DNA from 4 places in the Streptococcus sp. M143 genome. Region 4 is predicted to be linked to each of the others. Evidence: predicted binding sites of a transcription regulator. Region 4 holds the regulator's gene; each other region holds the start of a gene.

Region 1 (5,539 bases), on a different contig from region 4:
AAAGTTTGGAATACCCAAGATACCAGCAGCACCGTTGGTCAAACTTCCACCATTAATGATAAAGATACGAATGATTTCTGAAACACCTAGTGTCGCAACAGCCAGGTAGTCTCCCTTCAAACGGAGTGTCGGGATTCCAACGAGCAAAGCGACTGCACCAGAAATCAAGGCACCCAAGAGCATTGCTCCAAAGAAGGCACCATAGGTTGGTGATTTTGAGCCAATAATCGCTGCTGCATAAGCTCCAATCGCCATAAAACCTGCATGACCAAGTGAGAATTGTCCTGAAAAACCGACAATTAAGTTCAGACCTACTGCAAGGATGATATTAATCCCAATTTGTTCTAAAATTTGGACATGGAATAGATTGAGAACACCAGCAGAAACCAGTACACTAATCAATCCATAACCTGCTAACAGAAGGAATAACCAGAGAATATTTACTTTAAGATTTGTCTTCATTGTTTACACCTTCTCTTTCACATTCTTGCCGAGGATACCTGCAGGACGAACAATCAGAATCAAAAGTAAGATTCCATATACGATAGCATCACGGAAATCAGACATACCGAAGGCAGTTGCAAAAGTTTCCAACAAGCCAATCACAAATCCCCCCAGAGCTGCACCAGGAATAATCCCGATACCTCCCAGTACGGCCGCAACGAATGATTTCAGACCTGGAGTCACACCCATCAACGGTTCAAGAGAGTTGTAGTAAAGGGCGATTAGGACACCTGCCGCTCCAGCAAGGGCTGAACCCAAAGCAAAAGTAAAGCTGATTGTACGATTTACATTAATTCCCATCAATTGAGCTGCGTCACTATCAACTGATACAGCACGCATCGCTTTACCCATTTTTGTTTTTTGAACAATCACTTGCAATAAAATCATCAAGAGTAAGGAAACTGCTAAAATCATTAACTGAACATTTGTTAAGCTGATTGGTCCTAAATCATAGCGAACTGTTTGAATGGCTTGAGGAAAGGCGCGAGTATTTGCACCGACCAAGTAGACCATTCCATATTCAAGTAGGAAAGACACTCCGATAGCAGTAATCAATACAGCAATACGCGTAGAATGTCGCAAAGGACGGTAGGCAAGAAACTCAATCACAACACCAAGTAGTGCAGTTCCTGCCATTGAAATAATCAAAGCTAAAAAGAAATCCATTTGGAAAGAATTAATCAAAAAGTAACCAATAAAAGCTCCCATCATATAAATATCACCGTGGGCGAAGTTGATGAGTTTGATAATTCCATAAACCATGGTATAACCCAGGGCCAAAAGTGCATAAACACTACCCAGAATTAAACCATTCACAAGTTGTTGGAGCATAGCATTCACTCTTTTCTATCATTATTTTTAGAAAATTTCTCAATTTTCACAAGTTCATAAACACCGAAACAGGGAGTGAGTCAAAGGCTCATTCCCTATTTCAGCTACTATTCTAATGTTATGGTTTTACAACTTCTGCTGCTTCCACTTTACCATTATTCATGGTCATCATGTAAGCAGTTTTCACTGTGTTGTGATCTGCATCAAAGCTCGTTTGACCAGTCACACCATCAAAGTCTTTGGTTTTAGCAAGGTTGTCCTTGATTTCACCTGAGTTTTTAGCACCTTTTGCAGCATTAGCTACTAGGTAAACTGAGTCATAGGCCAAAGCTGAGAATGTTGAAGGTTCTTCATTGTATTTAGCACGGTAGGCTTCAAGGAAAGCTTTAGCTTTTGCAGAAACATCAACTGTAGTTGAGAATCCTGAGATGAAGTAAATGTTTGATGCTCTTTCAGCAGTTGCTTGTTGAACAAATTCTTCACCGTTAAAGCCGTCACCACCAACGATTGGTTTATCAATTCCCATACCACGTGCTTGGTTTACGATTTTACCTGCTTCTGTGTAGTAACCTGGAACAACGATAGCGTCAAACTCTTTCCCTTTCATTTTAGTAAGGGCTGCTTGGAAGTCTGTATCACCTGCCACAAACGTTTCATCTGCTACAATCTCACCCTTGTAGGCTTCGCGGAAAGATTTAGCAATACCTTTAGCATAGTCACTAGCATTGTCCGTATAAAGAACAACCTTCTTAGCGTTCAATTTGTTTGTCACATAGTTTGAAATAATCTTCCCTTGGAAGCTATCTTGGAAAGTTCCGATAAATAGATATTCTTGACCTTTGGTCAATCCATCTTGAGTCGCACTTGGTGAGATCAATGGCACTCCTGCTTGAGTAGCGTTGGCTACAGCCGCAGCAGTTGCACCAGATGTCGCAGGTCCTACGATAGCTGTAACTTTTGATTGGGTAACTAGGTTAGTTGTAACAGAGGCAGCCTCAGCAGTTTCAGATTTGTTATCTTTATCCACAACTTCGATTTGTTTTCCATCGATACCACCTGCAGCATTGATTTCATCAACAGCAAGTTGGGCACCTTTTTGTTCAGAAGTACCATAGGCAGCTACAGCACCTGTTTCTTCAAAGTTAAAACCGATTTTAATAGTCTTTTCGTCTACTGGGTTACCAGTTGTATTTGACGCTCCTGACTTGACCTCTCCACAGGCAGCGAGAAGGGCCACACTAGCAAGAGCCACAAAAGATAGGGCAAATTTTTTCTTCATGTTAATCTCCTTATAGTTGTTTCAAAAATAGTATGTTAAGAATATACCGAATTATCAGAAAATTGTCAACACATTTATCTCATTTTTTAAATGATAACGTTTTCCTCAGTGCGATAGAGATTGCCAACAAAGGGAGTTTCTAACTCTTGAATGTGGCAACGTCTTATTTTTTTGATAAATCTTTCCTTACCTAATCTCTCAACTAAGTCATCTAGCTCCTCAGTTGGAACATAGAGCTGCAAGTAACGATGTCTTTTGGAATGGTAACAGATATCACCGTATTCCTGAAGTTTTTTTGCATCTCGATTATAGTAAAGATAGATGATTAATCCTGATCGATTTGTTTTTTCAAACATGAGGGATCCTCTTTCTAAGAAATCTTCCCCTATTATACCAAAAAAAGCAAACTCCGTCGAGTTTGCTTTCTAGGTTGCTTAGCTCAAAGAATTGTTGGCCATGATTTCATCAATGAAGCCATATTCGAGCGTTTCTTGGGCACTCATCCAGTAATCACGTTCAGCATCTGCATGAATTTGCTCAACTGATTTACCTGAGTTAGTCGCAAGGATTTGCTCCAAAGTCTTACGAGTTTTGAGCAAGTGTTCTGCAGCGATTGCCATATCTGTTTGTTGGGTACCACCACCTGTACCACCCATTGGTTGGTGAATCATGTACTCTGCATTTGGAAGCATGAAGCGTTTGCCTTTTGCACCACTTGATGCAATAACAGTCCCCATAGATGCAGCCATTCCCATAACGATTGTTTGGACATCTGCCTTGATAAAGTTCATGGTATCAACGATTGCCAAACCAGCTGAAACAGAACCTCCAGGTGTGTTGACATAAAGGTAAATATCTTTTGTGCTGTCTTGGGCATCCAAGAAGAGCAACTGGGCAATAACTGAGTTGGCCATATTATCTTCGACTGGCCCAGTTAGCATGATGATGCGGTCTTTCAGAAGACGAGAGTAAATGTCATAGGAACGTTCTCCACGGCTTGTTTGTTCAATAACTACAGGAATCATTCATTTCTCCTTTTAATGTTGAATTTTCTTAGTCATGCGACTCAATACAGAACTATTATATCTTTTTGGTCAAAAAAGGTCAAATTTTTGCTCTATACTATCGACAGAAACAAAAACTCAACCTCCTTTCAAAACTGAAACTAACCCTCAGTCTCAATGTTTACTTTGGAATTTTATTTGGTACCGAACAAGCGGTCTCCCGCGTCCCCAAGTCCTGGGACAATATAGCCATGTTCATTCAAGTGCTCGTCCAAAGCTGCTGTAAAGATTTCTACATCTGGGTGAGCTCCTTGAAGAGCCTTCACTCCTTCTGGAGCAGCTACTAGGCAGACAAACTTGATATTTGATGCACCACGTTTTTTAAGGGAATCTACGGCCAAGATTGCTGATCCACCTGTTGCAAGCATTGGATCAACGACAAAGATTTGACGTTGATCAATATCTTCAGGCAATTTCACCAAGTATTCAACTGGCTGAAGGGTTTCTTCATCACGGTACATACCGATGTGTCCAACTTTTGCTGCTGGAACCAAGCTCAAGAGCCCATCTACCATCCCGATACCTGCACGCAAGATTGGGACAATCGCCAATTTTTTACCAGCCAATTGTTTTTGAACGGTCTTTGTGATAGGCGTTTCGATTTCCACGTCTTCAAGTGGAAGATCACGAAGTACTTCATATCCCATCAACATTGCAATCTCATCTACTAGCTCACGAAAAGCTTTTGTAGAAGTGTCTGTACGACGCAAGATTGACAATTTATGTTGAATGAGTGGATGATTAATGACTTCAAGTTTTCCCATTTTCTGAATTCCTTCTTTCAATTTATTCTTCTTATTATATCAAAAAACGGTTTAAAAAGCTTTCTAAACCATTTATTTTTATTAATTTTTAAATCAAATCTGCCTCTTGAAGAGCTGTCTGAACAGTCTCTAATGGCAAATGGGTCAACTCGGTGCCTTTTTCATGATAAAGGTACTGGGCATAGTCATCCATTCGGTACTGGTTGATATAAACCACACGCTTGCAACCAACTTGTAGCAGTTGTTTTGTACAGTTCAGACAAGGAAAATGGGTCACATAGGCTGTAAAACCCTTTGGAACCCCTCGTTCGGCTCCTTGCAAGATGGCATTGACCTCGGCGTGAAGGGTACGGACACAGTGTCCTTCAATGACTAGACATTCGTGGTCAATACAGTGCTCCGTTCCTGATACTGAACCATTGTAGCCTGTTGAAATGACTTTATTGTCCTTAACTAGGACAGCTCCCACCTTGGCACGTTTACAGGTCGAACGATTAGCAATCAGTAAAGCCTGGGCTGCAAAATACTCATCCCAAGCCAGTCTTTTTTCTGTCATAAGTCTTCTCCTTGTCCTCTATTTTTTGAAAAATGGCAAGCGTAAGTCTGCAATCTTTTCAGCTGGAACCTTCATTCCATCCTTGATCCATTTGAGCAGAACTGATACGATAGCAGAACTCCAAAACGAATGAAGGTAGCTGCTGACACCTTTTGATTTTCCGTGGTATTTTTCCAGAAATTCCTGCATAGCTTGGACAAAAATCTTTTCCAAGTGATAGTCCAGAGCAAGTTGGATAATCTTGGCTTCTTTCTTAGCCGCTCGAAAAAGATGCACCCAGACCAGATAAAGATCGGTTTTAACATCGTAATGACTCAATTGTTCCATGATATTGTGAACGCTACGTTTAAAGACGCTTTCTAAAATCGCTTCCTTAGAGTCATAATTGCGATAGAAGGCAGCACGAGAGACACCTGCCCGCTTGACCAACTCTGAAATGCTGATCTTGGCCATGTCCTTTTTCTCCAGTAATTGCAAAAGCGCTGTTTCAATCGCTTCTCTGGTTAAAAAATTAGATTCTTGATTTGATTTCCTGAGATTT
Region 2 (5,539 bases), on a different contig from region 4:
TATAATGCTAGTCTCAAAAAGTCATTTATTAAACTCCATCAAGAGCAGGCTTTATGATATAATGAAAGAAGAAAACTGAAAGGAACGACCATGTCAAAAGAAGTTATTGTTGAAAGTTTTGAACTTGACCACACCATTGTTAAAGCACCTTATGTTCGCTTGATTGGGGAAGAAACGGGGCCAAAGGGAGACATCATCTCCAACTTTGATATTCGCTTGGTACAGCCAAATGAAGACTCTATCCCTACTGCTGGGCTTCACACTATCGAACACCTCTTGGCCAAACTCATCCGTACCCGAATTGACGGCATGATTGACTGTTCACCATTTGGGTGTCGCACAGGCTTCCACATGATTATGTGGGGTCGCCATACCAGTGCTGAAATTGCAGCTGTTATCAAGGATTCGCTCAAGGAAATTGCTGAAACCACTACTTGGGAAGATGTCCCTGGAACAACCATCGAATCTTGCGGAAACTACAAGGACCACAGCCTCTTTTCTGCTAAAGAATGGGCAAAACTCATCCTGGAACAAGGAATCTCAGATGATGCCTTTGAGCGCCATGTCATCTAAACACAAAAAGGAACCAGCTTTTAGCTAGTTCCTTCTTTTTTTATTCTCAAAATCTTGAGTTAGGCTTTTTCACGAATAACCAAAACGCCATCTTCCATATCTGCTTCCAAATGTTTAGCATCTAGATGATCCAAGTGGAAGTCCGTCACCTTATCACGAATTTGTTGTTCAACCACGCGACGGAGAGGACGAACACCCATAACTTCGTCATAGCCTTCTTCTGTGATAAAGTCCTTAGCTGCTTGGCTGACTTCCAAATCAATGTCTTTCTTAGCCAAGGTTTGGTTGACTTCAGCCAACATCAAGTCCACAATCTTAGAAAGGTCTTCCTTATTCAAGTGTGAGAACTCGATAACTGCGTTAAAGCGGTTAAGGAATTCTGGACGGAAGTATGGTTTCAAACGATCCATTAATTCTGGTTTATCTGCATCTTCTGTCAAGTTAGCTTCATAGCCAAATCCAGCATTTGATGTCGCGATAATGACCGTGTTCTTGAAGTTCACTGTATTTCCTTGACCATCAGTCAAACGACCGTCATCCAAGACCTGAAGGAGAAGGGTGATTACTTGAGGATCCGCCTTTTCAATTTCGTCCAAGAGAATGATAGAGTAAGGATTACGACGAACACGTTCTGTCAAAGTATTGCTATTGTCATCATAACCCACATAACCTGCTGTTGTACCGATTAACTTAGATACAGCTGTGCGGTCACTGTATTCAGACATATCCAAACGAATGATAGCATCCTTAGTTCCAAACATATCCAGTGCCAATTGCTTAGCGAGCTCGGTCTTACCAACCCCAGTTGGACCTACAAAGAGGAAGCTACCGATTGGGCGATTGCCTTCATCAAAACCAGCACGGTTACGACGGATAGCACGAGCTACTGCTTCAACCGCCTTATCTTGGCCGATTACCTTGTGTTCCAAGCGATGAGCCATATCTTTCAAACGTTCGATGTCTGACGCTCCCATTTGTGACACTGGAATACCTGTCATTCGTTCCACAGATTCAGCCACATCGTTGATGCTTGCAGTCACTTTCATGTCTTCTGTGTGGTTTTCGACTTTTTTCTCCAATTCTGCAATGCGTGTCTTGGCATTAAGAGCTGCTTCAAAATCTTCTGCCTCAACAGCTTTTTCTTGCTTGTCTTTTTCTGCCTCGATTTCTCGTTCAACAGCATGAACATCTGTTACAGGATGTTGAGCTGCCAAGTGAGCTGCCGTTACATCGACAAGGTCGATAGCCTTATCTGGCAAGCTGCGTTGTGGAATGTATTGGATAGAATAATCCACTGCTGCCTTCAAGACTTCGTCTGGCAAGATAACATTGTGATGTTGTTGATAGAGGTCACGAATCCCTTGAAGGATTTTAAAAGTATCCTCTGCTGAAGGAGCATTGACCTTGACTTCGTTGAAACGACGAGCAAGAGCTGCATTTTTCAAGATGGTGTTACGGTATTCGTCTTGAGTTGTCGCTCCAATAACAGTCAACTCACCACGGGAGAGAGCTGGCTTGAGAATGTCCGCAAGCCCTTTAGAACCACTGTCTCCGCCGATTGAGCCAGCGCCAAGGATTTGGTGAATTTCATCAAAGAAGAGGATAATATTTCCTGCTTCTTTCACTTCGCTAACAAGATTTTGAACATTTTCTTCAAAGCTACCACGGTATTGAGTACCAGCCTCAAGACCTGAGATATCAATAGAAATAATTTCCTTGTTCTTGATGGCAGCTGGAACATCTCCATTCACAATCGCTTGTGCTAGACCTTCGACAACGGCTGTCTTACCAACACCTGCATCTCCTACAAGTACAGGATTGTTCTTCGTACGACGTGAGAGGATTTCAGATGTTTCTTGAATTTCCTTGTTTCGTCCGATAACAGGATCCAATTTGCCCTCGCGAGCTTCTGCTGTCAAGTTACGACCTAGTTTAGCAAGGACACCATCTTGCTTCATACCTGAAGCGTGTTGTTGCATTTGCGCATCAGATTCTACATTTCTTGGTAATTGACCAGTTGCACGATAATGAGCAAATTCCTCAGGAGTCACTTCACGTCCATTAATCAAGTAGCGACGGTTTTCAGAACTGTATCCTCGCATACCACCCATCAATTGGTTAAACAAATCATCCATGTTGTTAAAGTTATTAAAGTTGTTGTTCATATTCTTTACCTCGTTTATTGTTAATTAATTGCGATCTCTGATATTGACTATCTTTGACCTTTGTTTTAAAAATTTTAGACTAGCTAACTCGCTACTCTACGTATAATTTCTGGTTTTTCTTTTTTAAATAAGCCTTCTATCATCTTCTTTTCAAAGTCTGTTAGATTTAACATAGGCCTCACCCCTTTCTCGGGATTCTATACCTCATTCTCAAAGACTAATTCGTTGAAAATGAGCTTTTTAAGGAATTCATTTTCCTTATGTTTCTACTATATCACATTGGTCAGTAAAAGTCAATAATTTTTGACCAAATTTGACTATTTTTTAAAAAATTTTTAAGCACACAAAAAGCCAGTCATATCGACTGGCTTTTCTCTATTACAATTGAATCTTAGCTCAATGCGTCATCCATTGAAAGAACTTCGTGGAAGACACGTTGTGTCAATTCAGTTTTTTGTTCTGGAGTGAGGTATTTAGTGTTTACACAGTATCCAGAGATACGTACGATAACGTCTTCACCTGACATGATCTTTTCGTAAACATCGTTCAAGTCCATAACGTTCAAGTTAACGTGTTGTCCACCGTTTTCAAAGTAACCATCAAGGATTGTTACCAAGTTATCAACTTGCTCGTCACGAGTCTTACCAAGAGCACGTGGAGAAACTTGAGTTGTCAATGAGATACCGTCAGCTGCGTAACCAAAGTCTAGGCTAGCAAGTGAGTTCAAGTTTTGCAACCATCCACCTTTAGCTTTGTTAGATGGGTTAGCACCTGGTGAGAAGAATTCAAGTTTAGACAAGTTCACAGAACCATCTTCGTTGAGGTATACACCTTTGTGGACTGGTGAGTTACCAGTTTGTTTAGAGTAAGCAACGTTAGATGTGATTGTCAAAAGTGATACTGTAGCTTCTGCGTCTTTGTAAAGTTTGTGGCTACGTAGACGAGTTGTGTAAGCTTCGATCAACCATTCTGCCAATTCGTTTGAACGTGGGTCATCTTCACCCCAACGTGGGTATTCACCGATTGTTTCGTAATCGTATATGTAGCCATCTTCATCACGGATTGGTTTAACGGTAGCGTATTTGATAGCTGACAATGTATCAACAGTGTTAGCAAATCCACAGATACCGAATCCCATGTTGGCACGTTGTTTAGTTGGCAAGAAGGCCATTTGAACAGCTTCGTAGTTGTACTTGTCAGTCATGTAGTGGATGATGTTCAAAGCATCTACGTAAGTGTCAGTCAACCAGTCAAGAGATTTTTCAAAGTTCGCTTTAACTGATTCGAATTCAAGAACTTCGTCACGGATAGGATCGATGTCAAATACTTTGTAGTCTTTGTGGACATCGTCGTAACCACCGTTCAAACCAGTAAGAAGAGCTTTAAGAACGTTTACACGAGCACCGAAGTACTGGATGTTGTGGCGTTGATCTTCGTTTTCTGGGTCAAGTGGTGACACACAGCATGAGATACAGCTCATTTCTCCGTATCCGTCTTTAGCCATTGTTGTTACACCTTCGTATTGGATAGAAGAGTGTTTGTGGCTCATATGCATACAGTAGCGACGGAAGTTGTATGGCAATTTGTCAGTCCAAAGAACTGTCAAGTTTGGCTCTGGAGAGTTACCGATGTTGTCAAGAGTGTTCAAGAAACGGTAGTCCATCTTAGTAACACGGTGACGACCATCGTTACCCATACCAGCCATTGAAGTTGTGATGAAGGTTGGATCACCTGAGTACAATTGGTCATAAGCTTTTGTACGAGCAAATTTAACTGTACGAAGTTTCATAACGAAATCATCAACGAACTCTTGGATTTCTGATTCAGTAAATGTACCACGAGCAAGGTCACGTTCTGCAAAGATATCCAATACGATTGGCACACGTCCTAAAGATGTAGCAGCACCATTGATAACACGGCAGACAGCCATGAAGGCGATGTTAACCCATTGGATAGCTTCTTTCGTGTTCATCGCTGGTTTGCGGACATCAACTCCGTAAAGGTCACCCAAGCGAACAACTTGTTGCAATGCTTGGTATTGAAGGTTTACTTCTTCACGAAGACGGATTGTTTCTTCATCAATTTCTTTAATTGCATTCCAGTCGTTTACTTTTTCTTGCATCAAGTAGTCTGCACCGTAAAGAGCAAGACGTGCGTAAACACCGATGATACGTCCACGTGAGTAGGCATCTGGAAGACCAGTTACAGTGTGAGCGTGACGAGCACGACGAATGTTTGAAGTGTAGGCACGGAAGATACCGTCGTTAACTGTTGTTACGTATTTAGTAAAGATTTCGTGAACAGCTGGGTCTGGTTCGTATCCATTTTCTTTCAAAGTAGTTTCAGCCATACGGATACCACCTTTTGGCATGAAGTTCAATTTGAAGAGTTCATCGTTTTGGATACCAAAGATCAATTCGTTTTCTTTGTCGATAAATCCAGCAGGAATATCAGCAATAGATGTTGGACGAGTGTCCATTGGGAAACGAGTTTCTTCGTAGTGTGCTTTTGTTTCTTCTACGATTTTTTTGATGTGAAGTGAACGTTCTGTTGGTCCAGCAAGGAAACTTTCATCTCCATCGTAAGGTGTGTAGTTGGCTTGAACGAAGCGAGAAATACTTGCTTTTTCTTTCCAATCTACGCCTTTGAAGCCTTCCCAAGCTTTATCAAAAATATCTTGTGCTTCAACAACTGTCTTAACAACCATGTTAATGTCCTCATTTTTCTTTCTAGTAACAGTCATCTGTTACATTCATGAGATCAGTATACCATACAGTAACCGATTTCAACAAGCGAAAAAA
Region 3 (5,539 bases), on a different contig from region 4:
AGCTTCAATTCCCCATTTATGGCTACCACGTTTGAGTTTTTCAATTGCTTCATCAATAGGAAACCAAGCAATATGATTAAAATCTTCCAATGGTTTTTGTACTTCTTGGAAAGAAATAGCTTCATAGAGATAAGCTGGATTGTAGTAGTAGGTGTCACGGTGACGAGAGTAGAAATACTCATCAGCTTGTCCGAAATAGCTTCCAATTTCAGCAGTAAAACCAAGTTCTTCGATTAGTTCTCTCTTCAGTGCTTCTTGATGATCTTCGCCTGCTTCAATCTCTCCACCTGGCAAGAACCAAGCACCATTGGGGGCTTGAACTAGGACAATTTGTTTTTTCTCCGCATCCGGAATAACTGCGTACACACCATAGCGGGGCTGGTAGGTCACATTCTCTTTTTTATCACCATAAGTTGGGTTTGCCATTGCATTTTCCTCATTCTCTAGTATCTTTATTATTATCATAATGGACGAGGGGCAAGCTGTCAAGAATAAACAGTTATTTTAGTAAAAAAAGGTGCAGAAATTGATAGACTTCCTGCACCTGTTAGATCGTTTTATTCTTCTTTTTCAGAAGCAATCTCTTCTATTTTTTCAGTTTTTTTGGCAGATTTGATTTGAATCTTACCATTGCTTGTCATAACTGCCTTGAGGTCTTTTTCACTTGGGTTTTCAAGGTAGTAGTCTGTGATGGCATCCTCGATATGGTCTTGAATGGTACGGCGGAGTGGGCGTGCCCCCATTTTTGGATCATATCCCAAGTCAACCAACTTTTCCTTGACCTTGTCTGTCACATCAAGGTGGATATTGTTGCTGGAGAGACGTTTGTTGACATCTGCTAGCATGAGTTCGACGATTTGGAGAAGGTTGTCCTTGCTGAGAGGTTTAAATTCGATGATGCCGTCAAAACGGTTCATAAACTCAGGACTAAAGAAGTTGCCGAGTTCACCGAGAACAGAGTTGGTTCGACCTTCACGAGCAGCTCCAAAACCAACGCTGGCTTCGGCTTTACCAGTACCCGCATTTGAGGTCATGATAATGATGGCATCCTTAAAGCTAACTGTTCGTCCTTGCCCATCAGTCAAACGACCATCGTCCAAGACTTGGAGGAACATGTGCATCACATCTGGGTGGGCTTTTTCAACTTCATCGAGAAGGATGAGTGAGTAAGGATTGCGACGAACTTTTTCCGTTAACTGACCAGCTTCATCGTAGCCTACATAGCCTGGAGGGGCTCCGACCAATTTAGCCACACTGTGTTTTTCCATGTATTCACTCATATCAAAGCGAATCATGCTGTCAGCAGAACCAAAGAGTTCAATGGCTAGTTGTTTGGAAAGTTCTGTCTTACCGACACCAGTTGGTCCGACAAAGAGGAAGCTTCCGATTGGGCGGTTAGGAGTTCCAAGTCCAACACGATTACGACGGATGGCCTTGGCAATCTTATCGACAGCTTCATCTTGACCAATGACATGAGCTTTGAGGTCGTCTGCTAGATGGATAAGCTGAGCCTGTTCTTTTTCTTTGAGTTCTCCAACAGGAATATTGGTTTTCTGCTCAATGATGTGTTCGATTGTTTTCTCGCTAATGATAGGAGTATCCTGATCGGTCACCTTGTTTTTCTGCATTTCCTTGTACTTGGCAATCTGATCGCGGAAATAGGCAGCCTTTTCAAAGTCTTCCTCTCGTGTAGCTTGAGCCTTGAGATTCTCAGCCTCAATCAAGCGCTGGTCAATCACTTTAGGATCAACAAAGTTCAGCGTCAGATTCATCTTTGAACCGGCTTCGTCTAAAAGGTCAATAGCCTTGTCTGGCAAGAAGCGGTCTTGGATGTAGCGGTTGGAAAGATTTGCAGCAGCTTCGATAGCAGCATCAGTATACTTGACGTGATGGTAGTCTTCGTATTTCTTTTGAATCCCTTTGAGGATGGTGATGGTTTCTTCGACAGTTGGTTCATCTACCTTGACAGGCTGCATACGGCGCTCTAGAGCAGCATCTTTTTCAATGATACGGTATTCATTGAGAGTAGTGGCACCGACCAGTTGCAATTCACCACGGGCAAGGGCAGGTTTGAGGATATTTCCTGCATCCATATTGCCATCGCCAGCAGATCCTGCACCGACAATTTCATGGATTTCATCGATAAAGAGAATGATGTCCTCGCGTTTGCGGATTTCTTCCATGAGCTTCTGCATACGCTCTTCAAATTGGCCTCGAATCCCTGTTCCTTGAACTAGACTGACCACATCCAGACGGATGACCTGCTTGCCTTGGAGTTTATGGGGAACATCGCCATCGACAATTTTTTGAGCTAGACCTTCAACAACGGCAGTTTTACCGACACCCGGTTCTCCGATAAGGACAGGATTGTTCTTGGTTCGACGGTTGAGGATTTCGATAACACGGATAATCTCCTCATCTCGACCGATAACAGGGTCAATATCTCCTCTACGAGCAATCTCAGTAATGTTGATACCATATTCCTCTAGGAGTCCTCTTTCTTGGCTAGGAGGTGTTTGAAGTGGACCGCGGTTTTGAGGCCCGTAGCCCCCATTGTCCCCATCTCCTCCACCTGATTGAGTGGGAGGGATGTTATTAGAAGAAGGTCTGAAATTGTTCAAATCATTGAAAAAGTCTCCGAAAGGATCAAAGTCACGATTGTTTAAGTCAGTCATTCCTTTAAAGAGGGTATTATTTGGATCTGTTTTGATAATTTTATAGCAGTTTTGACAAAGATCAATTTGCTTTTGCTGTCCATTGATATTGGTATACAGATGAATTGTTGAGTCGTTTATTTTACAGTTTTGACAGAGCATACATCTACCTCATTTCATTCTTATTCTTGGCCTAAGAAAAAGGTCAAGAATAGTCAAAGTTTTATACTCTCATTATAGCATGATTAAGGTGTAAAGCAAGTAAAAAGATTGGGTTAGGGAGATTTCGAGAGAAGTTCTCTAAGAAAATCTTTGCTTATGAGGGTAAGAAAAAATCCCATTTGCAGGGACAAAAAGGATTCTCGTTCATCAGTCAGGTTTTCCCTGCTGCTTTTTTATTAGTAAAGGAGTTCGTAGATCTCCATTGCAATCAAGTCAATGCTATCAAAGGTATAGGTTTCACGCGCTTCAACATCGCGAAGGGTGAAGAGTGATCCATTTTCTTCGTCATAGCTGTATGCAACTTCTGCAACAACAACTCCTTCACGTTCAAAATTACGTTTTAGATTTCCGCCATCTTTTGTCATAGCTTCTAGGCGGTTGATGATTCTAACCAAATGTGATTCCATTATGATTCTCCTCCATTTCTTATCGTTACTATTTTACCATAAACCACGGGGACTTGACTAGAAAAAACTAAGATTTCTCGCTATTTCTCTTTTGCATAAAATTATTGGTGAAAATCAGTAGAAAAATATTGAATTTTAATTCAAGCTATGTTATAATCATACAATCTAATGTTTAGAAAGCTGAGTTTATATGAATTTTTCCTTTTTACCAAAGTATTTACCTTATTTTAATTACGGAGCTCTTATCACTGTAGTGATTTCAATTCTGGTAGTCTTTTTCGGTACCATTCTAGGTGTCTTATTGGCCTTTGCTCAACGCTCACGTTTTAAGCCTCTTGTCTGGTTTGCAAATGTCTATGTATGGATTTTCCGAGGAACACCGATGATGGTGCAAATTATGATTGCATTTGCCCTTATGCACATTGATGCTCCAACTATTCAAGTAGGAATTTTAGGAGTTGATCTTTCTCGTTTGATTCCTGGTATTCTGATTATTTCGATGAATAGTGGTGCCTATGTGTCTGAAACCGTTCGTGCAGGGATCAATGCCGTTCCTAAAGGACAATTGGAGGCGGCTTATTCCTTGGGTATTCGTCCGAAAAATGCCATGCGGTATGTCATTTTGCCACAGGCTATCAAAAATATTCTTCCAGCTCTGGGAAATGAGTTCATCACCATTATCAAGGATAGTTCGCTTTTGTCAACAATCGGAGTCATGGAACTTTGGAATGGAGCTACGACGGTAGCAACGACAACCTATCTACCTTTAACGCCTCTCTTATTTGCAGCCTTTTATTACTTGATTATGACTTCTGTTTTGACAGTGGCTTTGAAGGCATTTGAAAATTACATTGGACAAGGAGACAAGAAATAATGACAGAAACCTTGATTAAAATTGAAGAACTACATAAGTCTTTTGGGAAGAATGAAGTCTTGAAAGGAATCAACCTTGAGATCAAAAGAGGGGAAGTTGTGGTAATTATCGGTCCGTCAGGGAGTGGGAAATCAACTTTCCTTCGTTCGATGAATCTTCTCGAGGAAGCAAGTAAGGGAAAGGTTATCTTTGAAGGAGTTGATATTACGGATAAGAAGAATGATCTTTTTGCTATGCGTGAAAAGATGGGCATGGTATTCCAACAATTCAACCTCTTTCCCAATATGACGGTGATGGAAAATATCACCTTGTCACCAATAAAAACCAAAGGAGAAAGCAAGGAAGTAGCGGAGAAAAGAGCACAGGAACTGTTAGAAAAAGTTGGCTTACCAGATAAGGCGACGGCCTATCCTCAGAGTTTGTCAGGTGGTCAGCAACAACGGATTGCAATTGCACGTGGACTTGCTATGGAACCAGATGTTTTGCTTTTTGATGAGCCGACTTCAGCCCTAGACCCTGAGATGGTTGGAGAAGTCCTAGCTGTTATGCAAGACCTCGCTAAATCAGGGATGACTATGGTGATTGTGACGCATGAAATGGGCTTTGCGCGTGAGGTGGCAGACCGTGTTATCTTTATGGCGGATGGGGTTGTTGTTGAAGATGGAAGGCCAGAAGAGATTTTTGACCATACCCAAGAACAACGGACCAAGGAATTTTTAAGTAAGGTTTTGTAAGACCTCATTTTTAGAAGAAATGGAGTAGAAATCATGGCTTCAAGTAAAGAATGTTTAGCCTTTATTCTCGATCAGCTATCGGAGTTAGAGGAGATGAGTTATCGTCCAATGATGGGAGAGTATATCCTTTATTATCGTGGGAAGATTATTGGGGGAATCTATGATAATCGTCTGTTACTGAAGCCTGTGAAGGTGGTCTTGGATCAACTGGGCCAGACAAGACTTGAACGTCCTTATGAAGGAGCCAAGGAGATGATTTTACTAGAAGACCTTGAAGATAAGTCATTTCTAGCGAGACTAATCAAGGATATGTACGAAGTTTTGCCTGCTCCCAAGGTCAAAAAGAAAGCATGATAAACTTGCCTAAGATAAATAGGCACTAAAAGCTCGATAAGAGCTTTTTCTTATAGTTTCAAACTATAAGGTCTATTAGTCAAGAAGTGTTAGAATGCCAAGGTATTTTTTGATATAATAGAGGATATTTGATAGAAAAGAGAAGAAATATGGCACAGATTATTGATGGGAAGGCTCTTGCAGCTAAGTTACAAGGGCAGTTGGCTGAAAAGACTGCCAAACTAAAAGAAGAAACAGGTCTAGTTCCAGGCTTGGTGGTGATTTTGGTGGGGGACAATCCTGCCAGTCAAGTCT
Region 4 (5,539 bases):
ATCCCTGACAAGCGACTCAAGGTAGTCAAAATTTCAGTCTCTGTCACCAAGTCTTTATAGACAGGGACTTCCTGCTCTTTTGCGATTAACTGGGCAGCTTGTTTCCACCTGCCATCCATCAGAGCCTTGTCAGCTGGACTCAAGTCGGATTCGTCTGCTTTCACATGCTTGGATTTGTTTTGCACTGTTGCTGCCGCTTCATCCAAAAGGTCGATAGCAGAGTCTGGTAAGTGACGACTGGTCAAGTAACGATGCGCCATCTTGACAGCTGTTTCAACGGCTTCATCTGTGATTTGCACACGATGGTGTTTCTCATAGGTCGCTTTCAAACCTTGCAAAATAGTCATGCTGTCAGCTAGACTTGGCTCTTCAATCGTAACTTTGGCAAAACGACGAGAAAGGGCAGCATCTTTTTCGATGTGTTTTTGGTATTCTTCCTGAGTGGTTGCACCAACCGTTCTCAAAGTTCCACGCGCCAAGGCTGGTTTCAAGATATTGGCCGCATCCAGAGTCGAGTCAATACCGCTTCCAGAACCCATAATGGTGTGGAGTTCATCGATAAAGAGAATCACTTTGCCATCTTCCTCTATATCCTTGATGATGTTGTTCATACGTTCTTCAAAGTCACCACGGAAACGTGTCCCTGCAACAACATTCATCAAATCAAGCTCTAGAACACGCATCTTTGCCATTTCTGCAGGTACGTCCCCACTAGCAATACGCTGGGCAAGTCCAAGTGCCAGAGCTGTTTTCCCAACACCAGCATCACCAACCAAGACAGGATTGTTCTTGGTCTTACGACTCAAAATCTGAATCATACGTGAGATTTCCTTGTCACGACCGATAACTGGCTCTAACTTGCCAGAGCGCGCTTGCTCCGTCAGGTCATGCGTGTAATCCTCTAGGCCTCCACTTTGAGCTTGAGGCATGCCCATCATATTGGCCATGGAATTTTGCTTGTCAGTTACTGTGCGATGGCGTTGACGCAAAGCCTTAAGGTCTTCACGAGTCCATCCTGCACGCTCTTCTAGATTGCGACGAAGAGCGGCAATTCTGACCTGATCTTTCTGGTCTTCATAAGAGAAGCCCGCTCTCTCCAAGATACGAGTTGCCAAGGCATTGCCATCATGCAAGATTGCATATAATACATGTTCTGTCCCTAGCACCTTTGCGTGGACCACTGAGGCCACGTACTCTGCTTCTGCAAAGAGGACCTCTAAACGATGGGAAAAGGGTAATTCCGTAAAGGTTTCATCTTGGCTATAGTCGGTTTCAGTCAGTTCTAAAGCAACCTCTTCTAAACGGTCCATTTCATAAGGATAATCATTTAGAGTCGCACCTGCCACGCTGTAACTGTGATTGGACATGGCAATCAACAAGTGCCATGACTCTAGGTAACGAGCTCCAAAATGGCTCGCAACCATGTAGGCACTTTCGATACATTCATTCAATGCTTTTGAATAGTTCATCTTACTTCTCTTTTCTATCTACCTCTTGTAATAGCTGTCGGAGCATATTGGCACGGACAACTGAGGATTCTTCCCCTAGGACACGATCCGTTGCTACTGAAGTCAGCAAGGTCATCTCCTGCTTGGTCATTAAGTCCTGCTCCACCAAAAGCTGGAGAATATCCTCATAGATCTCCTGACTAACTCGCTCACCAATCGAGTAAAGCAAATCGCGGAGCATCTCATGATGACTGGAAAACTCAATTCGCCCTATGCGAATGTAGCCTCCGCCACCACGCTTGCTCTCAACCAAGTAACCTCTACTTTCCGTAAAGCGGGTCTTAATGACATAGTTGATCTGACTCGGTACAACCTGAAAGGTATCTGCCAACTGGCTCCGTTGCAATTCCACGATACCAGACTGGTCTAAAATCGCCTTGATATAGGCTTCGATGTGATCTGATGTATTTTTAAATCTCATAGTAAATCAAACTCCTTCTTTGAACCTTGACTATCTTTGACTATACTATCATTTAACACTCTATAAGTCAAATTTTTAAGGCTCAACCATTGGAAATACTGACTTTTTTAAAAAATACTTTGGCATTAATTCGCCTTAGTTTTTCTTGAAAGTTCCTAAAAAAGTCCACAAAAAAGAGCCCTGAAAAGGGCGTAACATTGACGAGTTCAGCAGGCAAGGAACTATAATTCGTTAAGCTGTTCCTGTTTTAATTCTGCTATAGCGTCTTTTAGTTCTTTTTCCCAACTGCTACAAGTTGACTTACTGATACTTAGTTCTTTAGCTATATAGTCAAATGATTTCCCAGACGCTCTTAGTTTAATAAATTCTGTTTTAGTTTCTTGACTTTTCATTCGTCGCCTTTGTTTTTTTCGTTATACTTGCCTAACATTTCAAAACCTTTATCAAAAGCGAAAAAACCTAAACCTAAAGAAAACGGCGCTCCGACTATTTCTATAACTTTTGCCCACCTTGTCCCAAAATCTTCTGAAAAATAAGCAAGTGCCCCAACGGCTACAACTGCTAAAATTAAAAAATACGCTCCCAAATCTGCATTTTCTGTTACTTTGGCTTTTTCTGTTCTACTTTTTTTACTCATAATAATCGCCTTTCATTTTTAGCCTTTCTACTTCCGCTAGCACGGTCAAACGTGCTTTTTTCTATATCTCCATTTCCCTAGTAAAGGAAACCTATTCCACCAACAATTCTAATTTTCTCTTAACTTTTAAAATTGTCTCCCAACTCATTCTGTTTTTCTTTTAGTATTTTCTGTTCCTATTTAATTTCTTTTCGATATTTATCTACAGATTTTTCAAAAATTAAATAACCTATAAATAATAATGTCGGAGTTAAAACTGTTCCCACTACGTTTTCAAATCTTTTTTCATCTAATCCTAATAACTTTGCAATATCAGGACTAAAGTAAATTATAAATCCTGATACTATAGCAATTGCAATAAATGCAAAGGAGACAACTGATGTTCCATTTTTTCTCCGTAATTTCTTCAGTCTGCTTAACATGTCGTACACTATTTCTATTGCTTTACAAAAAGGGCGCTGGTAAAGGATAATCTTCACCAACTCCCTATTTTTCTACTTATTTAAGCCTAATTCTGCTAATATTTGACGTTTGTAGGCAATTTTTTGTACTTCCTTGTCCTCGTCTTCAGACCAATCTAGTTTAATTTCTGAAACAATTTGCCCGGGGCGGTTTTTCAAGATATAGATGCGATCGCTGAGATTGAGTGCCTCCTCGATACTGTGGGTGATAATCAAGGTCGTCAACTCCAGCTGTTTGTGAATATCCAGATACCAAGCGTGAAGTTCCATCTTGGTCATCTCATCCAAGGCACTAAAGGCCTCGTCTAAGAGAAAGAGTTTGTGCCCAAAAAGGTAGGTACGGAGTAGGGCCACGCGCTGGCGCATTCCTCCGCTAAGTTCATGAGGATACTTATCCCTTACAGCCGTCAACTGAAAAGTAGCAAGGATTTCATCCGCGCGAGCAATAGCTTCTGCCTTATCAACCTTTTGAATCAAGAGGGGCAGGATAATATTGCCAAGTACCGTCTTATGTTCTAAGAGCAGATCCTTTTGCAACATATAACTCACGCGCCCCTTGGGATTCTCCTCGCCATCAAGGACAATTCTTCCCGACTGGACTTCTAAAATTCCTGCAATCAGGTTAAAGAGGGTAGTCTTTCCAACACCACTTGGACCTAGGATAGAAACCACTTCACCTGAAGTGACCTGCAAGTTGATATCCTCTAAAATCTTTTCCTCGCCATAGGCATAGCTTACCTGTTCTAGTCTAATTTCTGTCATTATTTTACAAATTCGTTAGTGAAGCCTTTGTCTGTCAAGTCTTCTTTAAGGATGCCATTTTCTTTATCCCACTTGTAGAAGGCATTCCAGCGAGCTGCATCAAATTGTCCCCATTTTTCCTTGTCGCTTGCGTATTCTTTCGACAAGTATTTTTGAGATTCAATGACAAAGTCACGTTTTTCCTTAAGTTCAGGTGCATTCTTGATGAGGATATCAGCTGCTTCCTCTGGGTGTTCCATAGCGTATTGGTAGCCTTTTTTGATGGCTTGGATGATTTTACGAGCTTCTTCTTTATTGTCTTTCAAATAGTCGTTGTTTGCGATGATAACGGGTGAGTAGTAGTCAAACTCCTTGACATAGTCTTTTAAGTACATGAAGTTAGCATCTACGCCTTGAGATTTGGCAAGGATACCATCCCAACCGTAGTAGATCCAAGCAGTGTCAAAGACGCCATTGGCAATCGGTGTGATGGAGTTTGAGTCGTTGTTTGGTACTTTTTCAACCTTTTCAAAATCTCCACCTTGTGATTCTACCAATGTTTTCAACATAGCAAGCTCAGTGGGGTCATTCCAAGTACCGTATTTCTTGCCAACCAAGTCTTTTGGACTGGTGACATTGTCAGATTTACGTGAGATGATCCCTGATGTATTGTGCTCTACGATAGCGGCAACGGCAGTGATTCCTGCCCCTTTTTCCAATTTCTTAGCCATGTAGTCTTGGAAATACACTGCAAATGGTGCCTTACCATTGATAACCAAGTCAGAAGAGCTTTCTTCTGGTGGCAATTTCAAATCAACATCCACTCCAGCTTCTTTGAAATAGCCTTTTTCCTTGGCTACATAAAGCCCTGTGTGGTTGGTATTTGGCGTCCAGTCTAGAATAAAGTCAATCTTCTTGAGTTCTGCTTCTTTGTTATCCTTAGAAGCAGTCCCTTGACCACAAGCCACAAGCACGACAGCTACAAAAGCCGTTATAAGCGTTAAAAACACTTTCCATGTTTTTTTCATTTTGATTTCCTCTTTTCTTTTTCTCAAACGTTCTTGTCCTATGAACGTTTCCATTTAATCACATATTTTTCGCTGACATCGACCAACTTCATACCCAGAAGGCTAATAATCGACACCAGAATAATAATGGCAAACATAGTATCATACTGAAACAGTTTCTTGGACTGAATCATGTAAACACCTAGTCCTTCAAAGCCTCCCAACCACTCAGATACCACTGTTGTGATAAAGGCGTAGGAGACACTGACCCTCAGACCTGCATAAAAGTAGGGCAGGCTGACAGGGATTTTAAAATGCCAAAGGATTTGCCAAGGCTTGGCCCGCATCAGACTAAACAAGGTCAGCATATCCTTGTCACAATGCCTAAATCCGTCTAAAATGCTGACGATGATAGGGAAGGTTGTCGTCAAGATAATCAAGACAATCTTGGGCAAAATCCCATAACCTAGCCACAAGACCAAGATAGGGGCTATGGCAATGGTCGGGATAGTCTGGACAACCACCATCATAGGGTAGATAAGGTCATTGAGCCAAGTCAGACTATCCATGAGCACAGCCATGATACAAGCAATCAAGACTCCTAAAACTAGACCTAGCAAAGCCACTCTCAAGGTCGCCCAGCTATGGTGCCAGAGAAATTCTCTGTCACGAACAAAGGCCTGGAGAATTTCAAAAGGGGTTGGCAGGATAAACTTGGGTAAAAGTTTGAATATTCCCGCTAACTGCCAGATTGACAAGACTCC

The links. Region 4 encodes CtsR, which represses protease genes until heat stress. Its sites were predicted from a motif close to TTGGTCAAAAAAGGTCAAANA; they were not measured.
Region 1: the regulator CtsR is predicted to act here: its motif matches at 3,705-3,725, upstream of clpP (ATP-dependent Clp protease proteolytic subunit ClpP).
Region 2: the regulator CtsR is predicted to act here: its motif matches at 3,018-3,038, upstream of HMPREF0850_RS12060 (ATP-dependent Clp protease ATP-binding subunit).
Region 3: the regulator CtsR is predicted to act here: its motif matches at 2,856-2,876, upstream of HMPREF0850_RS10420 (ATP-dependent Clp protease ATP-binding subunit).

What each region holds. Positions count from the first base shown of each region.
Region 1 covers NZ_GG730097.1:24,541-30,079, reverse strand. The annotation lists gene HMPREF0850_RS06810 (branched-chain amino acid ABC transporter permease) at 1-462, opposite strand, end outside; gene HMPREF0850_RS06805 (branched-chain amino acid ABC transporter permease) at 466-1,335, opposite strand; gene HMPREF0850_RS06800 (ABC transporter substrate-binding protein) at 1,454-2,614, opposite strand; gene HMPREF0850_RS06795 (YlbG family protein) at 2,701-2,970, opposite strand; gene clpP (ATP-dependent Clp protease proteolytic subunit ClpP) at 3,049-3,639, opposite strand; gene upp (uracil phosphoribosyltransferase) at 3,813-4,442, opposite strand; gene HMPREF0850_RS06780 (deoxycytidylate deaminase) at 4,531-4,998, opposite strand; gene HMPREF0850_RS06775 (TetR/AcrR family transcriptional regulator) at 5,017-5,539, opposite strand, start outside.
Region 2 covers NZ_GG730099.1:116,672-122,210, forward strand. The annotation lists gene HMPREF0850_RS12055 (S-ribosylhomocysteine lyase) at 91-573, shown strand; gene HMPREF0850_RS12060 (ATP-dependent Clp protease ATP-binding subunit) at 633-2,738, opposite strand; gene pflB (formate C-acetyltransferase) at 3,130-5,445, opposite strand.
Region 3 covers NZ_GG730097.1:775,863-781,401, reverse strand. The annotation lists gene HMPREF0850_RS10425 (NUDIX hydrolase) at 1-426, opposite strand, end outside; gene HMPREF0850_RS10420 (ATP-dependent Clp protease ATP-binding subunit) at 558-2,816, opposite strand; gene HMPREF0850_RS10415 (DUF1797 family protein) at 3,053-3,283, opposite strand; gene HMPREF0850_RS10410 (amino acid ABC transporter permease) at 3,474-4,157, shown strand; gene HMPREF0850_RS10405 (amino acid ABC transporter ATP-binding protein) at 4,157-4,891, shown strand; gene HMPREF0850_RS10400 (TfoX/Sxy family protein) at 4,925-5,245, shown strand; gene HMPREF0850_RS10395 (bifunctional methylenetetrahydrofolate dehydrogenase/methenyltetrahydrofolate cyclohydrolase) at 5,395-5,539, shown strand, end outside.
Region 4 covers NZ_GG730093.1:58,828-64,366, reverse strand. The annotation lists gene HMPREF0850_RS04555 (ATP-dependent Clp protease ATP-binding subunit) at 1-1,469, opposite strand, end outside; gene HMPREF0850_RS04550 (CtsR family transcriptional regulator) at 1,471-1,929, opposite strand; gene HMPREF0850_RS13005 (helix-turn-helix domain-containing protein) at 2,151-2,321, opposite strand; gene HMPREF0850_RS04545 (hypothetical protein) at 2,318-2,566, opposite strand; gene HMPREF0850_RS04540 (hypothetical protein) at 2,743-2,988, opposite strand; gene HMPREF0850_RS04535 (ABC transporter ATP-binding protein) at 3,061-3,789, opposite strand; gene HMPREF0850_RS04530 (ABC transporter substrate-binding protein) at 3,789-4,796, opposite strand; gene HMPREF0850_RS04525 (ABC transporter permease) at 4,835-5,539, opposite strand, start outside.